2 regions of the Amycolatopsis sp. NBC_01286 genome follow, and region 1 is predicted to be linked to the other one. Evidence: riboswitches for the same ligand, from Rfam matches in the RefSeq annotation. Region 1 holds a riboswitch; the other holds the start of a gene.
The links. A riboswitch is a leader RNA that binds a small molecule or an ion and turns the genes downstream of it on or off. The one in region 1 is predicted to bind cobalamin.
Positions count from the first base shown of each region.

Region 2: linked by a shared signal. The riboswitch ahead of metE (5-methyltetrahydropteroyltriglutamate--homocysteine S-methyltransferase) and the one ahead of OG570_RS37675 (prenyltransferase/squalene oxidase repeat-containing protein) in region 1 are both predicted to bind cobalamin.

Region 1 covers NZ_CP108428.1:8,263,070-8,270,896, reverse strand. The annotation lists gene OG570_RS37695 (S8 family serine peptidase) at 1-687, opposite strand, end outside; gene OG570_RS37690 (hypothetical protein) at 1,075-1,485, shown strand; gene OG570_RS37685 (serine hydrolase) at 1,565-2,428, opposite strand; gene OG570_RS37680 (hypothetical protein) at 2,535-3,416, opposite strand; adenosylcobalamin (AdoCbl) riboswitch at 3,626-3,774, shown strand; gene OG570_RS37675 (prenyltransferase/squalene oxidase repeat-containing protein) at 3,842-6,364, shown strand; gene OG570_RS37670 (ABC transporter substrate-binding protein) at 6,369-7,232, shown strand; gene OG570_RS37665 (ABC transporter substrate-binding protein) at 7,229-7,827, shown strand, end outside.
Region 2 covers NZ_CP108428.1:9,831,083-9,838,909, forward strand. The annotation lists gene OG570_RS44250 (hypothetical protein) at 1-639, shown strand, start outside; gene OG570_RS44255 (hypothetical protein) at 890-1,774, shown strand; cobalamin riboswitch at 1,810-2,003, shown strand; gene metE (5-methyltetrahydropteroyltriglutamate--homocysteine S-methyltransferase) at 2,103-4,361, shown strand; gene OG570_RS44265 (cytochrome P450) at 4,556-6,016, shown strand; gene OG570_RS44270 (diguanylate cyclase domain-containing protein) at 6,255-7,827, shown strand, end outside.

The sequences.
Region 1 (7,827 bases):
CGCCGGGCCGTCCCCGGAGAAGTCCTGGTAGTCCGCGAACACCTTGGACCCGTCCGGCCGGATGAAGTCGGCGTAGTCCGGGTCCATGTTGTCGGCGAGGAAAGCGACCTTCACGCCCGAGCCGTCGGCGAGATCGGACGCGCTCTTCGAGCCGTCGGTGCTGTAGGCGTGGATCGAGGTGAGCGCTTCCGGCTCCAGCAGCGGCTTCGCGGGGTCGGCCGGGCAGATCGCGCCGGGCGCCGTCGACGTCCGGGGCTGCGCGCTCGGCGCCGCCCCGCTCGCCGCCGCCGGCGGTGTGCTCGGCGTCGGCAGCGTGACCTTGCTGTCGGGCAGCACGGAAGCCACCGCCGGGTCCTGCGCGAGCGCGGCCGCCTGCGCGGGGCTGACGGTCGCGGAGAAGGCGTTGCCGACCGCGAAGTGCTTGACGTTCGCCGGCGCCAGCCCGGTGAGCTTGCCCAGCACCGCGTTCTGCGCTCTGGTCGCTTGGTCGCGTCTGCTCCCGGATGCCGCTTTCGTCGGTGGTGCTGACGCGATCTGGTCGCCCAGCACCACGATCACCGCCTGCGACGCGGTCCCGGCGTTCGCCGCGGGCACGGCCGCACCGGCCGGCTGAATGGATCCGGCCAGCACCAAGCCACCGACGGCGGCCAGAATCGCCGGCCGGTGTATGAGCGACGAACGCCGCATATGCAGCTCCCTGGTCGTAGGGGTTCAAATCCAGCAGATCCGACTAAATCGGACTCCCTTTCGGGTTCGATTTTCGTCGCCTGGCGACTATTGCGGTTCGACGTCCCGTCCACAAGCGACAATGGTCGGCGATTCCGCGCGATTCCGTGCCGCAACGGGCGTTACATCCGCATTGACCGATGCCAGGAGTGGCTGTCGACGAGTTGGAAAGTTCCCGACACCCATCGACGAATTCGCCCGCCGCTGCGGCCCGAGGGCGCCGGCGGGGCGTCCGTTTCCCGCTCGTCCGGCGGAATTCCCCGCACTCGTCCGGCGCTACCTGCGGGATGTCGCGCTGGGTATCGTCCCTGTGTCGTACAGAGGAACCACCAGTTCCGGAGGTAACCCATGCGCAAGAGTGCGGCCCTGGTTTCGACCGTCCTGCTGGCGGCGGGCATCGGTGTGCTGACCGCCGGACCCGCCGCGGCCCTGGGCGGCGAGACGTACGGGTGCCAGGTCTCACCGGGCCCGGTGGGCTCCTACACCGGGAACTGCCACAACAGCGCGAAGTTCCACGGCCCCTACTCGGCCGGATTCTCCGTCGGCGGCGCGGCCGCCGGCACGACCTACACCTGGCACGTCCCGGCCGGCTACCAGACCGCACCCGGCCTGTGCGGCACGACGTCCGGCTGCCGGGTAGACGGCCTGACCGGCGACGACGAAGTCACCGTCTCGGTCACCCTGACCCAGGCCGGCGCCACCGAAACCCTGACCGCAACGGCGTTCATCCTGGCAGTCTGCGGCAACGTCTACTGCTGACCAGCTGCCGTCCGTACTCTGGTGCAGAACCTGCTCGACCTGGTCGGCGCCGGGCGGGTCTGATCCCCGTTTCCTGTGGTCACTTGCTTCCCGTGCCCGTGGTCGAACCGATGTCGATCCGGCCGAACAGTTGCTGGGCCACGGACTTGCACACTTCGGCGCCGTAGTGGTGCTCGTCGCCCTGGTCCGGGTAGTGCACCATGACCGCGAGCACCCAGTGGTCCCACATCGCCAGGCAGCTCACCGTCCACCAAGTTCCGTGGCGGGTCCAGCCGTTCTCGACGGCCGGGTGCAGGCCCGCCAGGGCCGGGGCCTCCGGGATGCCGAAGGCGGTCGCGGGGTCCGCCGACCGCATGAGGTCCAGCAGCTTGGCCCGCCACCGCGGGCTCAAGCCCGGACCGCGGGCCACGCACCGGCCGAGCAGGGTGGCCTCGGTCGCCGGCATCGTGGTCTTGGACCACCAGTTCGGGTGAATGGTCGTGTCGTGCAGGCCGCAGGTGCGGATCATCCGGGCGATCGAGTCGTCGCCGCCGAGCCGGAGGTAGAGCGTCTGCGCGGCACGGTCGTCGCCGGACCGGATCATCCGGGTCACCCGATCCTCGTCCTCGGCCGAGATCCGCGACTCCCGCGAGGCCAGGTAGTCCACCGCGAGCCAGCTCTTGATCATGGATTCGGTCGTGGTGCGCAAGGTTCCGGCACCGACCACGGTGCCGGTGTCCGTCTCGCGCAACGCCCAGGACCATTCGCCCCGGACGTCGACCGCCACCTCGGCCGCCCCCGGAACCGGCGTGGCCGCCCGCGTCCTCGGGAACGACGGCGGGACGTCCGGCGCCGGTGACGTGCCCGCCGCGGCGGGCACGTTCGCGGAACGAACGCAGACCGCCGCGGCGAGCGCGCCGAGGATGACACCCACCAGGACGACGACGAGCGCGGAATTACGCATCGAAACTCCCTCGCCTGGGCCATGGACCGATGCCGCGGAATAACGGCAATTCGAGTGCGCTTTCGGAAATGCGGAACAGATCAGAATCCGGCGGTGACGCGGATTCTCAGCGATTGAGCTGAACGGAGTTCAGCAACGCCAGCGCGGCCTGTTCGTTGACACGCGAACTGTCGATTTCGAGGGTGTAGGCCCCGAGCGTCCGGTGCTGGTGCACGGGCAGCGGGTCCTGCGGAAAGCTGCTGTCCGCGGCTCTGCTGGTCAGCGACACCGTCAGGGAGAAGCATCGGGGGTCGAGCGGGGCCTTCCCGACCTCGGCGGCGGGGCAGAGCACCAGGGTGTTGGTGTCGGGCTCGCTGGTGAACGTGCCGACCTGCTGTCCGTCGGGCACCTGCAGCGACTTGAGCGGCGACGCGATCACCGGTGGCGTGGTGTGGATCTTCCCCAGCAGGGCCAGCATTTCCGCCGCTGTCACCGGTTTTGTGGTCGTCACCCGGATCCAGCGGTCCGGTCCGTCCTGCCACATGACCGACTGCGGGTGCGGAATCTGGTCCGCCGCCGAGGGTTTCGTGGCCAGTGCGCTGTGGGGCGCGGTGCCGTCCCGGACGTCGATCTCGAACGCGTACCGGTGATCCTGCGCGTAGTGCAGGCCGGCGAAGTGCGGCTGGACGGCCCAGAACAGCAAGTCCCAGGAGCTGTCCTCCAGGCTGATCGCCGGCGCGGCCGGGGGCACCTTCCCGGCGGCCGGCGGCTGGGTCACCGTGGCGGACGGCGGGCTCGCGAGCGTGGCCGGTGGCACCGCGGCGGTACCGCGGTCCTGCGCCCAGAAGACCCCCGCGCCGAGGGCGGCGACGGTGAGCGTCACCGCGGCGACGCTGGCCGTCTGGCGCCGCCGGACCCGGCGTCCGGCGACGGTCACCACGGCGTCGGGATCGGGCGCCAGGGACTCCTGGGCGTCCGGCGCGCGGCGCACCTCGTCGAGGTCGGTCATGGCACGGTCTCCTTGCCTTCGTCGAGCTGGACGTGCAGCGCGCTCAAGCACCGCACACCTCTCAAGAGGCCACCTGCCCCGCGTTCTGTTGCAGTTGTCTTCGAGATCGTCCGGACGGCCGCGCGCGTCCCGGTGTGGTGAAGGCGACGTGAGTTCTGCCGTTCCCGTTCGGCTGACCAGGTGTTAGTGTCGGCTCGCTCAGTCAGTACAACTTCATGTTTTCTGCCCGTGGCAGGGGAAGCCGGTCGAAGTCCGGCACTGTCGCGCAACCGTGGGTCACCTTGGGGTGACGAGTCGGATTACCGCCCCGGGCAGGTGTTTGTCGAACCGCTGTCGCGCCAGCAGTGGGTGGACGCCCGGCCTCCCGTGGGGGCCGGTCTCTCCCTGTGTGTGTCGCGCCGGCGTCTGGGGAGAGGAAGGATCACGTGGCCGGCAAGCGGTTCAGGCCCATCGCGGCCTGGGTGTCCGCCGTCGTCGTGTTCACCGTCGGCTCGGTGACCCCGGCCTTCGCCGGTGACCTCGCGGCCTCGAAGCCGACCTCTAAGTGGCTCGCCGCGCAGCTCGCGCCCGACGGCACCCTGCAGAACCCGCTCGGTGGCGCGCTGCCCGACCACGGCCTGATGATCGACACGCTCTTCGCGATGTACGCCTCCGGCGACGGCGCGCTGGCCGCGCCCATCGTGAAGTACCTCGACGACGACCACCACGCCACCGACTACTACACGTGGGACGGCCTCGTCCCCGGCCAGGGTTACGACGCGATCATCACTGGTGGCGCCGCGGCGAAAGTGCTGGTCGCCGCGGAAATCGCCGGACGGGACCCGAGGTCCTTCGGCGGGCACGACATGGTCGCCGAGACCCTCGGCACCATCGCGCGCTCGGGCGTCGACAAGGGCCGCGTCAGCGACTACTCGAAGAACCCCGACTTCAAGGACTTCGTCAGCAACAACGCCAACGTGTTCGGCCAGGCCCTGGCCGTGATCGGACTGGCGGGCGCCGGCCTCACCGATCGGCTCGTGATCGACACGATGCTGAAACAGCAGTGCTCGGACGGCTTCTTCCGGATCTTCTTCGGCCTCATCCCCACCACCGAGACCGGCGACCAGGTGACACCGGACGGCCACCGGATCTCGACGTGTGACGAGGGCAAACCGTTCGACCAGTCGACGCCGGACGGCGACGCCACCGGTATCGCACTCTCCGCGATGCTCGCCGCCCGCGACGCCGGCGCGGCGAACCTCGACGCGCCCATCACCAAGGCCGTGCGGTGGCTGAAGGCCCACCAGACCGCGAGTGGCGGCTGGGGCGGCGGCGTCGGCACCGAAGCGCCCAACACCAACAGCACCGGCCTGATCGTGCAGGCGCTCGCCGACGCCGGGTGCGCGGACGCCGCGATGGCCTCGGGGACCGCGTTCCTCAAGTCCGCCGAAGCGACCGCGGCCGACGCGGGCACCCCGCTCGGGGATCAGCTCGGCGCCATCGCCTACACCCCGGCCGAGTACCAAGCCGCGCGCACCACCGGGATCGGCGGGCTCGACACCTGGGTCCGCGCGAGCGCGCAGGCCGCGCTCGGCCTGTCCCAGATCGGGTTCCACGACCTCACCCTCGGCCACGCCGGAGCGCAGGGGCCACCGGACCCCGGCTGCAGCCCGCCCGGTCCGCCACCACCGCCGCCCGGCGAAAAGCCCGCGCCGACGGGGGATCACGCCGTGAAGCCGCCGGTGAGCCCGAAGGCCGGCACCCCGGCGGTGCGGCCCGGTTCGCCGCGCGGCACCGTGGTCGTCCCCGTCGATGCCCCGGCGCCGGTGACCGGCCCGACCCCGGCCGACCGGCTGGGCGGCTACCTCGCGAGCCGGCTCGTCGACGGCGACCACGTCGAGGTCGCCCAGGACGGCAAGACCTTCGTCGACTACGACCTGACGGCGGATCTCGTGCTCGCCCTGCACACCCTCGGGCAGCAGCCGGACGCCGCCGCCCGGGCGTCACGGTTCCTGCTGAGCCCGGACTCGATCCGGGCCTACGCCCACGGCGCGCCCTACGAGCAAGGCCAGGCCGCCTACGCCGAACCCCTGGCCAAGCTGCAGATCGTCGCCCGGTTCCCGGAATCCGGCGCGGACGCGGAGGCCGTCGGGCAGCTGCGCACCGACCTCGCCGCGCTGCGGACCGCGTCCGGCGAGTTCACCGACACCGGCGAGTTCGCCGACACCACCGGCACCCTGCGGCGGCACGCCTGGGCCACGCTGGCGACCACGGCGGGCGCCGATCCCGCCGAAGCGCCGGTCGGCGCGCTCATCGCCCACCAGTGTGCGGACGGGCTCTTCCCGGCCGTCTTGACCGGAAAGCCGTGCGCCACCGGCGATCTCACCGCGACGGCCGCCGCGGTCGAGGCGCTGAACGCCGTCCCGCGCGACGGCCGGGCGCCGGGCAACGTCGCACCGGCCGGCTGGACGCCCGAACACCGGCAGGCCCTCGAGTCCGCCGCCGCGGCGCTGACCACCCGCACCGGACCCGACGGCACGATCGCCGCGGCGGACGGGCAGCCCGATCCCGTGCTCACGGCGGCCGTCGCCGGCGGGTTCAGCTCCGCCGGGCTCGACGCGAGCAAGGCCGCGCAGGCCCTCGGCGCGCTCGTGCTGGCCGACGGCGGGTTCCCGAAGAGCCCGGGCGGGCCGAGCGACCCGGGCGCGAGCATCGCCGCGGCGACCGGGATCGCCGGGCGGACCTGGCTCGACGCGGACGGCTCGCCGCTCACGACGGCGGTCCGGTTGCCACTCGCCCAGCCGCTCGCCGCAGGTAGCCACGGCGGTGTCGTCCCGGCGCCGGCCGCCCTCGGGGGTCCGGCGCTCTGGCTGGCCTTCCGCCTGTCCGGTGCCGCGCTCGTCCTCGCCTTCGCGCTGGCCGCCGGCCTGCGCCACCTGATCACCCGCACACCACGCACCAGGGGGTAACACCATGAGACGTCTTCCTTCGCTGCTGGCCGGTCTCGCCGTCATGGCCGGTCTCGTCGTGTCGTCGGCGACGCCGGCGTCGGCCGTCGACCCGACCAAGGGCTACACCGGCATCTGCACCGGCAACGACGCGCTGAGCGGCGTCACCGTCGTCGTCGACTTCCAGGAACTCAACGGCAACGGCGGCACCGCCGCGCCGACGATCACCCGCTGCTCGCCGAACGCCGCTCCCGGCACGGACCGCACCGGCATCCAGGCCCTGCAGGACGCGGGGATCGCCGTCGCCGGTGTCGCGCAGTGGGGGCTCGGGTTCGTGTGCCGGCTGGAAGGCCGGCCCTCGGCGACCGAGTCGATCCCGGTCTCGGGCAACCCGACCTACAAGGAAGCCTGCGTGCGGACGCCGCCGGGCGCCGCGTACTGGTCGTACTGGAACGCCACCGGCGCCACCTCGACCTGGACCTACAGCAGCTACGGCGCGCTCAACCGCAACGTCGTCCCCGGTGGTTTCGAAGGCTGGTCGTTCTCCCTCAACCGGTCCGCCGGCTCGAACCCGGTGCCGCGGGTGACCCCGCTCAACCCGGCCGTCAACGCGAGCAACCCGACCGTGAGCCTGTCGGCCGACGACCTCGACCACAAGATCACCCTGGGCCAGAGCACCACCCTGACCTGGACGTCCACCAACTCCACGACGCTCACCGCGCAGTCCGTCACCCCGGCCACCGGCGGCGGCGCCTGGTCGGGGTCGCTGGCCGTGCCGGGCGGGACGAAGACGATCACGCCGACGGCCAAGGGGACCTACACGTACACGATCAAGGCGGTCGGCACCGGCGGCACGGTGTACTCGACGGCGACCCTGACGGTGCAGTGAGGCGGATCTTCGCGGGTGCGGCCGTCGCGGTGCTGACGGCCGCCCTCGCCCCGGGCGTCGCGCACGCCGTCGACCAGGGCAAGGGTCATCCCGGGTTCTGCACCGACGGCGCCGGGGTCACCGTCGTGCTCGACTTCCAGCAGCTGGGCGGCACGACGATCGTGCGCTGCGACCCGCAGACCGGCCGTGGCACCGGCCTGGACGCGCTGAAGAACGCGGGTTTCCAGGTCGCCGGGGTCCAGCGGTGGGGCGAGGCGTTCATCTGCCGCATCGAGAACCGGCCGTCCGCGGTCGAGGAGATCCCGGTCAAGGGCAACGAGCACTACAAGGAGACCTGCGTCGACACGCCGCCCGCGGCGGGCTACTGGTCGTACTGGCACGCCGGGAACAACTGCGCGTGGGAGTACAGCCAGTGGGGCGTGAAGAACCGCGACTTCACCGCGGGCGGCTTCGAGGGCTGGTCGTTCTCGCTGAACGCGACGGCCGACTCGAACCCGGTGCCGCGCATCGCCGCGGTCCGGCCCGGCACCGCCGGGCCGTGCGTCACCGCGGCGGAGCCGGCGCCGACATCCGACGACATCAACGAAAAGCAGCC
Region 2 (7,827 bases), 1.6 Mb from region 1:
CCAGCGGAGATTTTTACTCTTCTCCGACGACTCGCGCCGGCAGACTCCCTGCGGCCGACCCAGATGTGGCGCGACGGCGACCGTTTAATCGCTTCCCTTTGCGGGGATGCCTCCAGCTGGATCGACCCGGACAACGGAAAAGAGTTGACTCGAAGCTCGCCCACCGCAGTGTGCGCTCCACCGATCGGTCCCCTTGGCGTGGCAGTCAGGTTGTGGCGTCTGCTTCTCTTGGAGACCCTGGCGACCACACGTACCGCACGTAAGTCCTACTTCGAAACGCGCGAAGCAGCTTGCAACGCGCTCGAACGCCAGGCAACAGAGGAAGTCGAAGCACTCACCGAGCTCGTTCCCGCCGTGGCACCATCAGGGCAGGCAGAAATTCTGGCATCGACAATTGGTCCTTACGGATTAACCGCAGCAGTCCAGGAGCGAGTTGACTTCCGAGGTGCGACCTACTGGAGTGTCGAATTCCTTCGCACTAACGAAGTAGCTATCGGCCATGACGTCCCGTCGTCAGGCTCTGACCCATTCACTGGACGTACCGCACTGAGCCACCTGGTCGAACGGCCGGCCCACCAAGTGGCAGTCAGTCGGCTATGTGACGCGATCAACGAACTGACTGTTCGAAAATGGCTTTGAGCACTCAGTTTTGAAATTTCTGAACTGGAGACCTTTGTCAACTGAAGCAGATCTTTGGCAGAGCATCTGGAAACAGGCTAACACCTGGTCCGAAACGCCGATCGCCACGACAGTACGGACTCATCTCCCCCGTAATTCTTCACAACGTTCGGAAGGTGCGCCAGGCGTACTCCAGGAACTGAGCGCCGGATTCGGCGCCGCAATGGTTCACCCTCTCAGACTCGGCACTAGCGTCCCGCATCTCCTAGAGATGAACGTAGGCTTCCGACAGGCGACGGTCGACGCAGAACTCGATCATTGGCTTGCCGCGACCAGGCGACTTGAGTCCGCACATCGCATGACCGTCGCCTGGTTCAGGTCGAGGCTGCCCGGTTACCCTTTGTTGAAGGCGCCACAGCTCTGCCGCAACACTCCGCTCACCACTGAAGAGTGGACCTTCGAACTCGGTTGGACCCGCGACGAACGACAACGTGGCCTCCAGTTCCAAGATAAACCGTCCGACGTGAGCGCCCTCTTGGATGCTTCAGGGGAAACGAGCGAGGAGCTGATACACACCACTCAATCCGTGGCCTCAACGCTCAGCAAGACGGACCAATGGCTTTCGTTCGAGGACGAAGCAGCAAGCTTGGACGATAGCGCGAAGGAAGAACTAGCAGTCGCTCGCAAGCATCTACGAGAAGCCCTCTCGCCGGCTTCTGTCGACGCTCACGAACCGAACCTGGCTCTCCCTCGCAACGAGTACCGCAGCCAAACCACTTCCGATCTCATCGGGTCGCTCACAGGGAAGGCCCGTTCGTACAGCGAAGCCTTCGAGCGGGTCAATCGCTTGATCACCGTGGCGACCAGCGATGTCTTCGGGCAACTGGTCGCCTTCGGCGAACCCCCTACCTTGTCGGTGACCAATCTAGACCTGCGCGGCGACAAATCCGCGAACATCCAGTTCGAGGCGCCTGAGCACTACACGGTCTTGCTGGACTGCGGAAACGTCGCCTGGCTGGACGACACTCTCGTGACGGATGCGGTCCGAATCGAGTCACTGTCGACGAGCCTGATGCCGACCGGCGATGGCATGCTGAGACTCGGTGCCGTGATCCTCGACGGAACAGCTGATGGCTGGCAGCGGAATCGGCGCTAGACTCGGCCACGCCACTGGTTCGCCAGGGCGTGGCCGAGCTTTGTTGTGTGTGAGGTCACACTCTGTCGAGGCAACAGGGAACCCGGTGTGAATCCGGGACTGCCCCGCAGCGGTGAGTGGGAACGAAAGCCGTCATGTAAGCACTGAGCGCGAGCTTGGGAAGCGACGGCCGGTAGGCGCGAGCGGTACGCCCACGAGTCCGAAGACCTGCCCGTGGTGCGTGCGCCGACGGCGTGCGCGAGTCCGGGCCTCGTGGGATGGGCACGCACCGAAACGCTCGCCGCCGCGCGCGTCCGGACTCCTCGAACGAGCTCGCGAGGAGAGAGCTGTGACCGAAATCGGCACCACTGTGCTGGGCTACCCCCGGATCGGTCCGGACCGGGAGCTCAAACGCGCCCTCGAGCGCTACTGGGCGGGCAAGAACGACGAAGCCGCACTGCTGGCCACCGGCCGTGAGCTGCGGGTTCAGACGTGGCAAGGACTGCGGGACGCCGGGCTGGACTCCGTGCCGTCCAACACGTTCTCGCACTACGACCAGGTGCTCGACACCGCCGAGCTGTTCGGCGCGCTGCCCGCGCGCTTCACCGGGCTCGGCCTGTCGAAGCTCGACACCTACTTCGCGGCCGCCCGCGGCGTCCAGGACGCCCCGGCGATGGAGATGACGAAGTGGTTCGACACGAACTACCACTACATCGTCCCCGAACTGGGCCCGGACACGACGTTCGCGCTCACCGGCTCCAAGCCCCTGGACGAGTACCGCGAAGCCCGCGCCCTGGGCATCGAAACGCGGCCCGTGCTGGTCGGGCCGGCGACGTTCCTGCTGCTGAGCAAGGGCGACGAGGGGTTCCGGCCGCTGGACCTGCTCGACGGCCTGCTCGACGCGTACGCCGACCTGCTGCGGCAGCTGCACGACGAGGGCGTCGAGTGGGTCCAGCTCGACGAGCCGGCGTTCGCCGGTGACCGCTCCGAAGACGAGCTGAACGCGCTCATCCGCGCCTACCACCGGCTGGGCAAGGAGACCGCGCGGCCGAAGCTGCTGGTCGCGGGCTACTTCGGCGGCCTGGGCCGCGGGCTCGGCGTACTGGCCCGCTCCCCCATCGAGGCGCTCGCCGTCGACCTGGTCACCGATGAGTCCTTTGTGGACGCGGTGGCGGCCGAAGGGGCGTTGCGGGACAAGGAGGTCCTGGCCGGGGTCGTCGACGGCCGCAACGTCTGGCGCACCGACCCGCAGAAGGCGCTGAGCCGGGCCGCGACCCTGCTCGGCGCGGCGGCGAAGGTCAGCGTGTCGACGTCGTGCTCGCTGCTGCACGTCCCCTACGACGTCTCACGGGAGGACCTCGACCCGCGGCTCAAGGGCTGGCTCGCCTTCGCGAAGCAGAAGGTCGACGAGGTCGTCCTGCTCGGGAAGGCGCTCGCGGGCGAGGACGTCGACCTGACGGCGGCGCGTCAGGTCGTCGCCGATCGCGCGTCGGCGGCCGAGCTGGCCGACGATCAGGTGCGCGCCCGGCTCGCGGACCTGCGCCCGGAGCACGCCGTCCGCGCGCCGTACGCCACGCGGGCCGCGGCGCAGCAGGCGGCGCTGAACCTGCCGCCGCTGCCGAGCACGACGATCGGGTCGTTCCCGCAGACCGTGGAGGTCCGCAAGGCGCGGGCCGCGCACAAGGCAGGCGCGCTCGACGACGCCGGGTACGACGACGCGATGCGCGCCGAGGTCGAGCGGGTCGTCCGGCTGCAGGAGGAGCTGGGCCTCGACGTGCTGGTGCACGGGGAGCCCGAGCGCAACGACATGGTGCAGTACTTCGCCGAGCGGCTGGCCGGGTTCGCCGCGACCGACCACGGCTGGGTGCAGTCCTACGGCTCCCGCTGCGTCCGGCCGCCGATCCTCTACGGCGACGTCTCGCGCCCGGTGCCGATGACCGTGGCGTGGGCCCGCTACGCGCAGAGCCTGACGCCGAAGCCGGTCAAGGGCATGCTGACCGGGCCGGTGACGATCCTGGCGTGGTCGTTCGTGCGCGACGACCAGCCGCTGGGCGACACCGCCCGGCAGGTCGCGCTGGCCATCCGCGACGAGGTGCACGACCTCGAAGCGGCGGGCATCCAGGTCATCCAGGTCGACGAGCCGGCCCTGCGGGAACTGCTGCCGCTGCGTTCCCGCGACCACCAGGCGTACTTCGACTGGGCGGTGTCGTCGTTCCGGCTGGCGACGTCCGGGATCGCCGACGCGACGCAGATCCACACGCACATGTGCTACTCGGAGTTCGGTGAGGTGCTGCCGGCGATCGACGCGCTCGACGCCGACGTCACCAGCATCGAGGCGGCCCGCTCGAAGATGGAGGTGCTCGCCGACCTGACGGCGGCCGGCTTCGGCCGCGGCGTCGGGCCCGGGGTGTACGACATCCACTCACCGCGCGTGCCGTCCCCGGCCGAGGTGGCCGGCCTGCTGCGCACGGCGGCGGGCGCGGTGCCGGCGTCGCGGGTGTGGGTCAACCCGGACTGCGGCCTGAAGACCCGCGGTTACGCGGAGGTCGAGCCGGCGCTGCGCAACCTGGTGGAAGCGGCCCGGCAGGTGCGCACCGAGCTGGGCTGAGGCCCGGGGCGGGCCGCCGCCCCCGTCATCCAGTTTACCGGCGGGGTCCGACAGAACCGCGGCTCCAAAGCCGTGAGGGGCACCTTCAGGGACGTGACGTCCCTGAAGGTGCCCCTCACGGCTCACCCGAAAAGACTGTTGTCAGGTGGTCAACAAGAGTGCATCGTGGAGGGACAGCCGATCTCGACGGGGAGATGGTCACCTTGACGCGCACTGTGGGCCGGGCCGCCGAAACGTTGCGCGAGCGCGTGCCCCCGCTGACCTCGCTGCCCCTCCCCCGCGCCGTCGACCAGCGGTGGCTGCGGTCGCGCTGGCCCGTCCAGGAGCTCGCGACGCCGCCCGCCGGCAGCGGCCTCAAGCCGGTGCTCGGCGACGAAGGCCCGCCCGTGGTCGGGCACATGCTCGAGATGATGCGCTTCGGCCCCGCGTTCGGCCTCCGCCGCCACGAGCTCTACGGCCCGGTGTCGTGGACCGGCGGGTTCGGCCGCCGGATCGTCGCGCTGTCCGGGCCGGAGGCGACGCAGATCGCGCTCGTCAACAAGGACAAGGCGTTCTCGCAGGAGGGCTGGAAGTTCTTCATCGAGCGGTTCTTCGAGCGCGGCCTGATGCTGATGGACTTCGGCGAGCACCACCTGCACCGCCGGATCATGCAGGAGGCCTTCACCCGGGCGCGGCTCACCGGCTACGTCAACGAGATGGGCCCGGCCCTGCGCGAAGGCGTCGCGGGCTGGGGCTCGCACGAGCGGCCGCGGCTGTACTGGTCGCTCAAGCAGCTGACCCTCGACGTCGCGACGCGCGTGTTCATGGGCATGCGCAGCGGCGCCGACTCCCACCGGATCAACCGCGCGTTCGTCAGCTCCGTGCGGGCCGGCACCGCGCTGGTGCGCGTCCCGGTGCCCGGCGGCCGCTGGTCGGCCGGACTGCACGGGCGGAAGGTCCTGGAACGCTACTTCGGCGAGACCCTGCCCGCCAAGCGGGCCGCCGACGGCGACGACCTGTTCGCCGCCCTCTGCCACGCCACCACCGAGGACGGCGACCGGTTCTCCGACACCGACATCGTCAACCACATGATCTTCCTGATGATGGCCGCGCACGACACGACGACCATCACCAGCAGCGCCATGGCCTACTACCTCGCCAAACACCCGGAGTGGCAGGAGCGGGCGCGCGCGGAGTCGCTGGCGCTGGGCGACGACGTCCTCGACATCGACGCCATCGACCGGCTGGAGACGCTCGACCTCGTGATGAAGGAGGCGCTGCGGCTGGTCGCGCCGGTGCCGTCGCTGACCCGCCAGACCGTCAAGGACACCGAGGTCCTCGGGCACTACATCCCGGAGGGCACGCTCGTCGGCGTCTCGCCGACGGTGAACCACTTCGACCCCGGGTGCTGGACCGACCCGTTCCGCTTCGACCCCGAGCGCTTCGCCGAGCCGCGGCGCGAGGACAAGTCGCACCGGATGGCGTGGATGCCCTTCGGGGGCGGCGCGCACAAGTGCATCGGGCTCCACTTCGGCGGTCTCGAGGTGAAGCTGCTGATGCACGAGATGCTGCGGGCGTACCGCTGGTCGGTTCCGGAGAGCTACACCGCGCGCTGGGACTACGTCTCGCTACCGGTGCCCGCGGACGGTCTCCCGGTGCGGTTGACGCCTCGCTGACCCGCCACCCGTCCGGGTACCGATACACATGGTGACACGATGTCACCAAATCGTGGAGGTCTGTCACTCGTTCAGCCGGTAGACACCCCGTTACACACGTGATGGCGTGGCATCGGCCGCGGCCGACGGGTGCCCCGTGCGGGTTCCCGGACATCGGCACCGCGCCTGAACTGGCCAGACCTGTGCGTGAAGAAGGTGGAGTGTGTCTGAGCCCGGTGCCGCGCCAGGGTTGGTGGACGTGGCCCGCAGGTGGGCGGCGACGCTCGCTGACACCAAAGGAGTAACGCTTCCCCCGGAAGAGCTCGAACAGCTCCTGCTCGGGGTCGCGACGGACGCGGTCGACCACGTCAGCTCGGGGCACGACGGGGCGCTGCTGCGGTTCAGCGCGCTCTACGCCGCGTCGCCGATGGGGATCGCGCTGGCCGACCCGGACGGCGGGATCGTCGAGGCGAACCTCGCGCTGGGGCAGCTGCTCGGGTGCCCGCCGGACCGGTTGCGGGGCCGGCACATCACCGAGCTCGGCTCGACCGGCCACGACGTCTCCCGGCTCAAGGCCGGGCTGGAGCACGTGAGCACCGGCGTCGAGCGCTTCCGGGAGCGGATGCTGCTCGACCACGTCGACGACGGCAAGCTCTGGACCGACGTCACGCTCGCCCGGCTGCCCGGCGACCGGCCGGGCTCGGTGTACCCGGTGCTGATGGTCTCCGACGCGAACGAGCTGCACCTGCTGCAGGAGCGGCTGGTGCACCAGAACATCCACGACCCGCTCACCGGGCTGCCGAACGCGTCGTCGTTCACCACCAAGCTCGAAGCGGCGCTCGGCGCCGGCGCGCGTGACGACATCGCGCTGATCTACCTCGACGTCGACGGCTTCAAGGTCGTCAACGACGGCCTCGGCGCCGGCGTCGGCGACCAGGTGCTGCGCGGGGTCGCGGGCAAGCTGTCCGCCGTGTTCACCGGCCACCACGACGGGTTCGTCGCGCGGCTGTCCGGCGACGGCTTCGCGGTGCTGCTGCGCGGCGAGCTCTCCGCCGCCGAGGTCGTCGAGCTGGTCGAGCGCGCGCTGGAGGACCTCAACGAGCCGATCTACCTCGGCGGGCACGGCATCGGCGTGAGCGCCAGCGCGGGCATCGTGGTGCGCGCGGCCGTCGAAGACGGAGCCGCGGAGCTGTTGCGGGCCGCGGAGATCGCGCTGCACCGGGCCAAGGAGGCCGGCAAGGCGCAGTGGATGCTGTTCGACCCGGAGCTGGACGCCCGCGACCGCGGCCGCTACCAGCTGGGCGCGGTGATCGCCGGGGCGCTGGAGAACGGCGAGTTCTCGCTGGTCTACCAGCCGACGGTGAAGCTCGCCGACCCCGACCGGATCGCCGCGGTCAACGCCGGGCTGCGCTGGAACCACCCGGAGAAGGGCGAGCTCGGCTCCGAGGAGTTCTACCCGCTGGCCCAGACCACCGGCATGACGGTCCCGCTCGGCCGCTGGCTGCTCGCCGAGTCCCTGGCCGCCACGGCCCGCTGGCGCACCCGCCTCGGCGACGCGGCACCGGACGTCTGCGTCCGCCTGCCCACGCGGCTGGCCATCGACCCGGACCTGGTGATGCTGGTCCGCGAGCAGCTGACCAAGCACGAGCTGCCGGCGACGGCGTTGCGCCTGTGCACCGACCGCGACTCGGTCCTCGACCCACGCGGCGAGGTCCTGGACTCGTTCGCGGTGCTGGCCGACCTGGGCACGCAGCTGGTGCTGACCATCTCGGGCTCGGCGGACCTGGAGCTGATCCCCCAGCACGGCCTGCCGGTGAAGCACGTGATCCTGT